One region of the Streptomyces sp. NPDC046716 genome, then DNA from elsewhere that is predicted to be linked to it. Evidence: riboswitches for the same ligand, from Rfam matches in the RefSeq annotation. Region 1 holds a riboswitch; each other region holds the start of a gene.

Region 1 (3,247 bases):
GCGTCGTCACCGGGCACGGGAAGTTCGTGCTGCCCGTGTTCCGCAAGACCCGTTTCCTGTCGCTGGCCATGGCGGAGGCGGAAGTCGTCGAGAAGTGCGTCACCAAGCAGGGCATCGCGCTGACCGTGCGGGCCGTCATCGCCTTCAAGGTGGGCAACGACCACGAGTCGATCGTCAACGCCGGGCAGCGGTTCCTGTCCGACCAGGAGCAGATGTCGGTGCTCACCGGGCGGATCTTCGCCGGTCACCTGCGCTCCATCATCGGCTCGATGACCGTCGAGGAGATCGTCACCGAGCGGCAGAAGCTGGCGACGGAGGTGCTCGACACCTCGAAGGCCGAGATGGCGAAGATCGGGCTGCACGTCGACTCGTTGCAGATCCAGTCCATCGACGACGGTGCCACCGGGTACATCGAGGCGATGTCGCAGCCGCACAAGGCCGCCATCCAGCGTGCCGCGAAGATCGCGCAGGCGCAGGCCAACCAGGCCTCCGTCGAGGCGGAGCAGGCTGCCGCCCGCAAGCAGGCCGAGTTCGCGCGGCAGACCGCGGTCGTGCAGGCCGAGTTCAGCGCCGAGGTGGACCGGGCCAAGGCGCAGGCCGACCAGGCCGGGCCGCTGGCGCGGGCGCACGCGCAGCAGGAGGTGCTCGCCGCGCAGACCGAGCTGGCGCTCAAGCAGGCCGAGCTGCGGGAGAAGGAGCTGATCGCGGAGGTCGTGAAGCCGGCGCAGGCCGATGCCGAGCGGATCCGGGTGCTCGCCCTCGCCGAGGCCGAGCGGATGAAGATCCAGGCCGAGGCGGCGGCGTCGTACGACCGGGTCGCGCTGGACCGGATGCTCATCGATCAGTTGCCGCAGATCGTGAAGGAGGCGTCGGCCGGGCTCGCCGGGGCCAATGTCAACGTCCTGAACGGGGCCGATGGGCTCGGCGAGATCGCCGCCGGGCTCGTCGGGCAGGGGCTGACGATCCTCGACTCGGTCCGCAAGAACCTCGGCGCGACGGACGACCCCGGTTCCGCCGTCGAGCGCTACCGGGGCGACGACGGCCCCGTCGAGGTCCGCTGACGCGTTCGGCCGCGGCTCTCGTCGTGGCTGGTCGCGCAGTTCCCCGCGCCCCTGAAGGCATGCGCTGCGCGCAGCCTTCCCCCGGAGGCTGCGGCTCCGCCGCGCCTCTCGCGATGAGATGCCGCACGAAGTGCGCATCTCAGGGGCGCGGGGAACGGCGCGAGAAGCGGCCACCGGCCCGCACACAAAGAACAACCCAGGGGCGCGAGGAACGGCGCGAGAAGCGGCCACCGGCCCGCACACGAAGAACAACCCAGGGGCGCGGGGAACGGCGCGAGAAGCGGCCACCGGCCCGCACACGAAGAACAACCCAGGGGCGCGGGGAACTGCGCGACCAACCCCCACCGGAGCCGCACACGAAGAACAACCCAGTGCGGCCGGGTCCCCGGCGGAGCCGCCCGCGGACGACCCCGAAACACGGCGCCCGGTACAGTGAAGGCGTCGTCATCAAGCGTGTGTGAGGGGAAGCCGGTGGGAGTCCGGCGCTGACCCGCAACCGTCACAGCCGGATTGCCTCACCCGCCTCATGATCGGCTCAGAACCGTCGAGGCATACGGAGCTGGAGCCGCCCGGTACCAGCAGAGCGTGCCGTGCCGCCCGGCTCCCCGCAGGGAGAGGCACCCGCCCCAGCATGAACATTCGCCGCAGCGCCGCACTCGTGGCCGCGACCGTCGTGATCGGCGGCGCGGCGGCGCCGGCCGCCCTCGCGGACGGTGCCTCCCCCTCGGCGTCCCCCAAGGTCGTCGTACCGAGCGGCCTGTACGGGTCCGCCGATCCCACGTACGACGGCGTGTGGCGCCAGTCCCTCGCCCTCGTGGCGCAGAAGACCGAGGACGTCCGGCCCGCCGCGAAGGCCGTCGACTGGCTCGCGGGCCAGCAGTGCGAGAACGGCGGCTTCGCCGCGTTCCGGGCCGAGCCGGGCAAGGCCTGCGACGCGAAGACGCCCGTCGACAGCAACAGCACGGCCGCCGCCGTCCAGGCCCTGGCCGCCGTGGGCGGCCGCGACGGCGAGGTCGCCAAGGGCGTGGCCTGGCTGAAGAAGAACCAGAACGCCGACGGCGGCTGGGGCTACAACCCGGGCGGCGCCAGCGACGGCAACTCCACCGCGGTCGTGCTCGGCGCCCTGTCCACCTCAGGCGACGAGCCCGCCGAGGTCCGGTCCTCGACCGGCAAGTCCGGCTTCGACGCCCTCGGCACGCTGACCCTGCCCTGCTCGGAGGGCAAGGACGGCGGCGCGCTCGCCTACCAGCCCGACAAGAAGGGCGAGCTCACGGCGAACGCCGACGCGACCGCCGCCGGTGTGCTCGGCGCCCTCGGCTCCGGTTTCGCCGCCGAGAAGGGCACGGCCCCGGACGCGTACACCTGCGAGGACGGGGAGCAGGCGAAGACCTCCGAGGGCATCGCGCACAACGGCGCCGTCTACCTCCAGAACCAGCTCTCCACGCACCTGTACCTGAAGTCGCAGCTGGCCGGCGCCACCGACCAGCCCGACTACGGCAACACCGCCGACGCGGTCACGGCCGTGGCCGCCGCGGAGGGCATCAAGTACACGAAGGACCCGTACGCCTGGCTGGAGAAGAACGCGCAGGACTGGGCGAAGGGCGCCGGACCCGCCGCCTACGCCCAGCTGATCTTCGCCGCGCACGCCACCGGCAACGACCCGCGCGACTTCGGCGGCACCGACCTGGTGAGCGCGCTGAACAAGACGGGGCCCGACCCCGCCTCCGCGAAGTCCGCCGCCGACTCCGGTGACGAGAAGAAGGACGACGGCGGCAGCGGGGTGTCCTGGTGGATCGTCGGCGTCATGTTCATCGCCGCGGTCGGCGCCGGAATCCTGATCAGCGGGCGTAAGAAGCAGCAGAAGTGAGCCGCGCCGCCCGGCTGGCGCTCGCCCTGCTCGTGGCCGTCCTCGGGCTCGCCGTCGCCGCGCCCGCGCAGGCCGCCGGGTACCGGTACTGGTCGTTCTGGGAGAACGACGGCGGCTCGTGGACGTACGCGACCATGGGCCCGGGCCAGAGCCGCCCGTCGGACGGCGATGTCGAGGGGTTCCGGTTCGCGGTGAGCGCGGACTCGAAGGACGCCACGAAGCCGCGCGGGGCCGCCGACTTCGACGCGGTCTGCGGCGACACGGGCGCGCAGGACGGGAAGAAGCGGGTCGCGGTCGTCATCGACTTCGGCACGGCCGA
Region 2 (3,247 bases), on a different contig from region 1:
CCAGGACAGGTCTGGCGTCATTCGTCTTCAGACCCTTCGGCGGACGGCGTGTCGATCTTGCGGGCCGAGAGTGTGCCGCGCTGGAGGGCGCCCAGGCTGCGGCCCGAGGTGCGCGGAGCTCCGTCGGCGGATCCGAACGCGGGCCGGCGGGGCGACGCGTCGGGCACGCTCGCGATGGGGGACTGGCGCTCTCCCCGCTTCGGCAGGCCGTGCACCGTGCGCTTCGGGGGCTCGGTACGCGTCTCGGAACGGGTCTCCGCCGCCGGCTCGGGCTGCTCGACGGGCGGTTGCTCCTGGGGAGCCGGGGTCCGACGGATGCGGCTGACGGGCGCGTCGGCCCTCGGCGGTGTCTCCTCCATGGTCCACAGCTCCTCGGGCAGCAGCACGACGGCGCGGACACCGCCGTACCGGGAGACTCCGGTGACATCCACCTTGAAGCCGTACTGGCGGGCGATCAGACCGATGACGGGGAAGCCGAACTTGGGCTGGGTGCCCAGCTGCGACAGGCGGGGAACGTCGTCACCGGAGAGCAGCGCGGTCGCGCGCTGCCGGTCCTCGTCGCTCATGCTGACGCCCGCGTCGTCGATGACGATGCACAGGTTGTTCTGGATGCGCTGGAAGGTCACCTCGATCGGTGCGTCCTGCTGAGAGAAGCTGGCAGCGTTGTCGAGGAGTTCGGCCACGGCGAGGGCGACGGGCGCGACCGCGGACGCCTTCAGCGCGAGACCGGTCTGCTGCATGATCGCGACCCGGCTGAAGTTGCGGATCTGGCCCTGGGCACTGCGCACCACGTCGTAGACGCTGGCCGCCCGGTTGCGACGGCCGAGGGGCGCGCCGCACATCACGGCGATGCCCTGGGCCTTGCGCGCCATCTGGGCGTTGGAGTGGTTCACGTCCAGGAGGTCGCTGAGGACGGCGTGCCCGCCGTACCGCTGCTGCACGCCGTGCAGCAGAGTGGTCTGCTCGGCCGCGAGGCTCTGCAGGAAGCTGGCCGCGCCCTTGAGGACCGCCTTGGTGTTCTCCTCGGCGTCTTCCTTCGCGGCCAGGATGGCGCTCTCGCGCTCGGTCCAGATTCTCTGCAACTCGGCGGACGAGCCGTGGAGTTGACGTTCCAGAGCACTCACCTGCTGACGCAGATCGGCTTCTGACCGCTGCTTCTTCGCCGCGAGCGCTCTACTGCGGATGGTGAGTGCCACAACGGCGGCGACTGATATCGCCGCTATCACAACCAGGCACCACACCAGTGCGTCTCGTGTCATGGAAACCTTTCTCGGCGCATGGCGACAGATGCACTTCGTCAGGGCCCGCGACACGGCCCAGAGCGTCACCCGACCGACGATGCACACACGCGGGCACATCGCAAGGAGGCGCGCGGAACGAGTGGATCAAGATCGCGGATGCCGGGATGCTATCACCGTGATCGACCCTCAGATTCCGCTTGGTCAGCGGCCTTTGGGGTCCGTGAATCGCGAGCTCATCCGCGTGCGGCGCGCCCGCGGGACCTGCCTCGACGGCCCGGCGTGGCGGCGCCACCTGGATCAATGCGGGTATTTGGACGGCGCGTTGACAAAAGTCGACTCAACCCATTGGTGACTGGGTGCGGGGGCACCCCCAGGGGGTACGGGGTTTCGATGTGTCCGCGTTGTGCCACCCAAAGGCTGTTTCCGGCCATCGGGGTGCCGCAAGTTGGCCGGAAGGCGCAGGCGGTGCGCACGAGGCGGCCGCACCGCCGGGCGGGCCCGCGCGCTCTTGGCCATGCACGCGACAGACGGTAATGTCGTGCCGTTATCGACGACGGTCGACGGAAGCCGGTGAGAACCCGGCACGGTCGCGCCACTGTGATGCGGGACGCCCTCGGCGTGCTGCGAGTCAGACCCGTGACGGTCGTCCATGTGCACCACCGAGACGGGACGCGAACTCCCGAAGGAGGCCCTGCCATGGCGCAGCACGTCGCCCAGCCGACCGCCACCACTCCTGCCATACCGGCCAAGCTGCCGTTGAAGGCGATCGCCCCCTGGGCCGCGTTCTTCGGCATCCTGATGCTCGTCCTGCTGTACTTCGTCGGCGCCGAACAGGGCGCCACCTCCGTGTTCAGCGGAGCGGGTGTCCACGAGTGGGTGCACGACGCCCGCCACCTGCTCGGCTTCCCCTGCCACTGAGAAGGCGGAGGAACGTCGTACTCCCATGAACTCCACCACCGTACGCAACCTGCTCGTGCGGGGCATGCTCGCCGGTCTCGCGGCCGGCGTGCTCGCCCTCGTCATCTCCTACTGGCTCGGTGAGCCGCTCGTCGACAAGGCGATCGGCTTCGAGGAGTCCCACGCCGGCCACTCGCACGGCGACGAGGCCGAACTCGTTTCCCGCGGCCTGCAGTCCACCGCCGGACTCGCCACCGGCGTCCTCGTCTACGGCGTCGCCTTCGGCGGCATCGCCGCACTCGCCTACTGCTTCGCGCTCGGCCGGGTGGGCCGCTTCGGCCCCCGCGCGACCGCGCTGCTGCTGTCGGGCTGCGCCCTGCTGGCCGTCTACGTCGTACCGTTCCTGAAGTACCCGGCCAATCCGCCCGCCGTCGGCAACGCCGACACCATCGGGAAACGGACCACCCTCTACTTCCTGATGATGGTGCTCAGCGTCCTCCTCGCGATCGCGGCGACCATCCTCGGCAAGCGTCTCGCGCCACGCCTGGGCACCTGGTGGGCCACCGTCGTCGCCGTCCTCGCCTTCGCCGTGGTCGTCGGCCTCGCCTTCCGGTTCCTGCCCGTGATCAACGAGGTGCCCGAGCACTTCCCGGCCGCCGTCCTCTGGCGCTTCCGGCTCTCCGCGCTCGCCATCCAGATCACGCTGTGGACCGGGTTCGGCCTGCTCTTCGGCGAGTTGGCCGAGCGCCTGCTCGACCCCAAGCCCGCCGAGGCCCGTCGGACGGTCCCGGCAGCGAACTGAACCGGCCGGCCGAGCAGCAGGGCCGAGCCGGACGAGAGGGCCCGCGGAACCTTCCGCGGGCCCTCTCGCGCCGCCCGGGCGCCGCCGGTCAGTTCTCGCCGACGAGAGGCCGGCCGCAGCGCAGGTTCCAGCGGCCGCCGCGGCCACTCAGCTCGGTGACGGTCAGCGGTGCCACGTCGCAGCGCCAGAACGCCGACAGGGGCGCGCCCAGGGCGTGCACCACGGCGGCCCGCGCCAATTCGGGCTCCACGACACCGATGACGAGCCCGCCGTCCGGCACCGCCGCCTCCCCGTCCAGCGCGTCCAG
Region 3 (3,247 bases), on a different contig from region 1:
GCTCGGCGGCGTCACGTACGTCCCCGCGCACGACCATCCGTACGCCGAGGTGGCCCGGGAGGGCGAGGCCGAGTTCCGGATGCTGGCCGTGGCCGCCGAGGCGCGCGGGCAGGGCGCGGGGGCGGCCCTCGTGCGGGCCGTGATCGACCGCGCGCGGGCCGACGGACGCACGGCCCTCGTGCTGTCCACCCAGCCCGTCGCGACCGCCTCGCACCGGCTCTACGAGCGGCTCGGGTTCCGCCGGGCACCCGGCCGGGACTGGGCACCGGTGCCCGAAGTGGCGCTCATCGGCTACGAGTTGAGGCTCAGCGACTGATCCCGTACAGATCGCCGCGCACGTCCCGGGCGAGCTGCGCGGCCCAGCGGACGGTCGCGTCGCGGTCGGCTCCCTCGCCGCTGATCACCCGGACGAGGACCCCGCCGACGCGGACGTGGGCGGTGTACGTGGTCCTGGTGTCGCCCTCGTAGGAGATGTCCTGGATCTCCAGGTACGCCTCGTCGCCGAGACCCTCCAGCGGCTCGGTGCGGTAGCGCTCGGTGGCGGAGCCGGCCTCCATGTCGGAAGCGAACTCCGGGCAGTGGCGCAGGATGTCCAGCTCGACCCGGTGCAGAGCGCGGGCCGCCTCGGGACGCAGCGACACGAGGACTTGAGTGACCACGATGTGACCGCGTGGCGGCGCGTGGTTCCGGTCGACCCAGGAGGCGTACGTGGAGGCCGTGGTGCCGCGGTAGGCCGCGGGGCCGAGCCACGCCGGGTCCGCCTCGCTCTCCAGGCAGTACGACCACCGGCCGCGCCGCTGCTCGCGGGTGGACTCGAACGGCATCGCGAGCACCTCGTCGCGCTCCAGGCCCCGCCCGAAGGCGGACGCGGGCAGCAGGGCGTCCCGCAGCCGCTCGGCGCTGAAGGTGCGCCCGTCGGCCGCCACGGCGTCGAGCCCGGGCGCGGTCGCCGGGCCGGTCGGCAGGACCACCTCCGGACGGGGCGCCTCCGGGCGCGTCGGCGTCGGCGTCGGGGACGCGGGTCGGCTCGACGCGGGCCGCTTCGCCTCCGCCGCTTCCGGCCGGTCGGCACCGCACCCCGCCAGAAGCCCCGCCAGAACCGGCACCAAGGCCGCCGTCCGCCACCCGCGCATGGCATCGCCCTCCCCAGGAACGCTCACACTGCGAGACCTTAGCCGACACAAGATGTGGGGCTGCGGCGAACACCCGGCACAACATGTATGCTCGCTCTCGCTGTCAGCGCAGGGGAATCCGGTGCAAATCCGGAACTGTCCCGCAACGGTGAACGTAAGCCTCATACAGGCGTCACGGAGTCCGAGGACCTGCCGACGGCACACCCGAGCCGCCCGGCCCGGGTGTCGACGACGTCCGGGCCTCGTGGAATGGGCCGGTGACGCGGGCCCTGCCGTGCGCGGGCCCCTGCCACTGTCTCCCCGCGGGCCCCGAGCCGAGCGAGGGAGAGCCCCACCGTGACCATCGCGCCCGCTGATCCTGCCTCAGTCGTGGCCGAGGCGGATGCCCCCGGTACCGCGTTGCTGCGCACCCTGACCGAGCTGACCGCCGATCTGCCCGCCGCGGATCCCGGCCGGGTCGCGGCCGCCGCGCTGCGGGGCCGCAGCGCGCGGGCCGACGAGGCCGAGCTGCGCGAACTCGCCACCGAGGGCGCGGCCGGGCTGATCTCCGAGGACCCCGTCTACTCCCGGCTCGCCGCGCGACTGCTCACCCTCTCCATCGCCGCCGAGGCGGCCTCGCAGGGCGTGACGTCGTTCACCGGGTCGATCGCCGTCGGTCACCGTGAGGGCCTGATCGCGGACCGCACCGCCGAGTTCGTCCGTGTGCACGCCGCGCGGCTCGACGCGCTGGTGGACCGCGCGGCCGACGACCGCTTCGGCTACTTCGGTCTGCGCACCGTCTTCAGCCGCTACCTGCTGCGCCACCCGATCACCCGCAAGGTGATCGAGACGCCCCAGCACTTCATGCTGCGGGTCGCGGCCGGTCTCGCCGAGGACGACTCGGCGCGCGCGCTCGACGAGGTCGCCGCGCTGTACGGCCTGATGAGCCGGCTCGACTACCTCCCCTCCTCCCCCACGCTCTTCAACTCCGGCACCCGGCACCCGCAGATGTCGAGCTGCTACCTCCTCGACTCGCCGCTGGACGAGCTGGACTCGATCTACGACCGCTACCACCAGGTGGCCCGGCTCTCGAAGCACGCGGGCGGCATCGGCCTCTCGTACTCCCGCGTCCGCTCGCGCGGTTCGCTGATCCGCGGCACGAACGGCCACTCCAACGGCATCGTCCCGTTCCTGAAGACCCTCGACGCGTCGGTCGCGGCGGTGAACCAGGGCGGGCGCCGCAAGGGCGCGGCCGCCGTCTACCTGGAGACCTGGCACTCCGATATCGAGGAGTTCCTGGAGCTGCGGGACAACACCGGCGAGGACGCCCGGCGCACCCACAACCTGAATCTGGCGCACTGGATCCCGGACGAGTTCATGCGCCGGGTGGACGCCGACCGGCCGTGGTCGCTGTTCTCGCCGGCCGACGTGCCCGAGCTGGTCGACCTGTGGGGCGACGACTTCGACGCCGCGTACCGGAAGGCCGAGGCCGAGGGGAAGGCGCTCAAGACCATCCCCGCCCGCGATCTGTACGGCCGCATGATGCGCACCCTCGCGCAGACCGGCAACGGCTGGATGACGTTCAAGGACGCCGCCAACCGCACCGCCAACCAGACCGCGGAGCCCGGCCACACGGTCCACTCCTCGAACCTGTGCACCGAGATCCTGGAGGTCACGGACGACGGGGAGACCGCCGTCTGCAACCTCGGCTCGGTGAACCTGGGCTCGTTCGTGGTCGAGGGCGACATCGACTGGGAGCGCCTCGACGAGACCGTCCGCACGGCCGTCACCTTCCTCGACCGCGTCGTCGACATCAACTTCTACCCGACCGAGCAGGCGGGCCGCTCCAACGCCCGCTGGCGCCCGGTGGGCCTGGGCGCGATGGGCCTCCAGGACGTCTTCTTCAAGCTGCGGCTGCCGTTCGACTCCCCCGAGGCGAAGGCGCTGTCCACGCGGCTCCAGGAGCGGATCATGCTCGCCGCGTACGAGGCGTCGGCGGACCTCGCCGAGCGCAACGGCCCGCTCCCCGCCTGGGAGAAGACCCGCACCGCGCGCGGCGTCCTGCACCCCGACCACTACGACGTCGAGTTCACGTGGCCGGAGCGCTGGGCCGCGCTGCGGGAACGTATCGCCAC

Evidence for each region. Region 1 has a riboswitch for cobalamin ahead of ABZ930_RS10765 (prenyltransferase/squalene oxidase repeat-containing protein). Riboswitches for the same ligand answer to the same signal wherever they lie in the genome.
Region 2: it holds a riboswitch for cobalamin, as region 1 does, so the genes downstream of both, ABZ930_RS23660 (CbtB-domain containing protein) here and ABZ930_RS10765 (prenyltransferase/squalene oxidase repeat-containing protein) in region 1, are expected to answer to the same signal.
Region 3: it holds a riboswitch for cobalamin, as region 1 does, so the genes downstream of both, ABZ930_RS02235 (ribonucleoside-diphosphate reductase subunit alpha) here and ABZ930_RS10765 (prenyltransferase/squalene oxidase repeat-containing protein) in region 1, are expected to answer to the same signal.

What each region holds. Positions count from the first base shown of each region.
Region 1 is NZ_JBEYYU010000010.1:153,422-156,668, reverse strand. It holds gene ABZ930_RS10770 (SPFH domain-containing protein) at 1-1,061, shown strand, start outside; cobalamin riboswitch at 1,481-1,603, shown strand; gene ABZ930_RS10765 (prenyltransferase/squalene oxidase repeat-containing protein) at 1,693-2,928, shown strand; gene ABZ930_RS10760 (SCO2322 family protein) at 2,925-3,247, shown strand, end outside.
Region 2 is NZ_JBEYYU010000032.1:57,681-60,927, forward strand. It holds gene ABZ930_RS23650 (roadblock/LC7 domain-containing protein) at 1-21, opposite strand, end outside; gene ABZ930_RS23655 (ATP-binding protein) at 18-1,259, opposite strand; cobalamin riboswitch at 1,761-1,898, shown strand; gene ABZ930_RS23660 (CbtB-domain containing protein) at 1,938-2,159, shown strand; gene ABZ930_RS23665 (CbtA family protein) at 2,185-2,940, shown strand; gene ABZ930_RS23670 (histidine phosphatase family protein) at 3,029-3,247, opposite strand, start outside.
Region 3 is NZ_JBEYYU010000002.1:155,234-158,480, forward strand. It holds gene ABZ930_RS02225 (GNAT family N-acetyltransferase) at 1-316, shown strand, start outside; gene ABZ930_RS02230 (hypothetical protein) at 306-1,133, opposite strand; cobalamin riboswitch at 1,204-1,345, shown strand; gene ABZ930_RS02235 (ribonucleoside-diphosphate reductase subunit alpha) at 1,470-3,247, shown strand, end outside.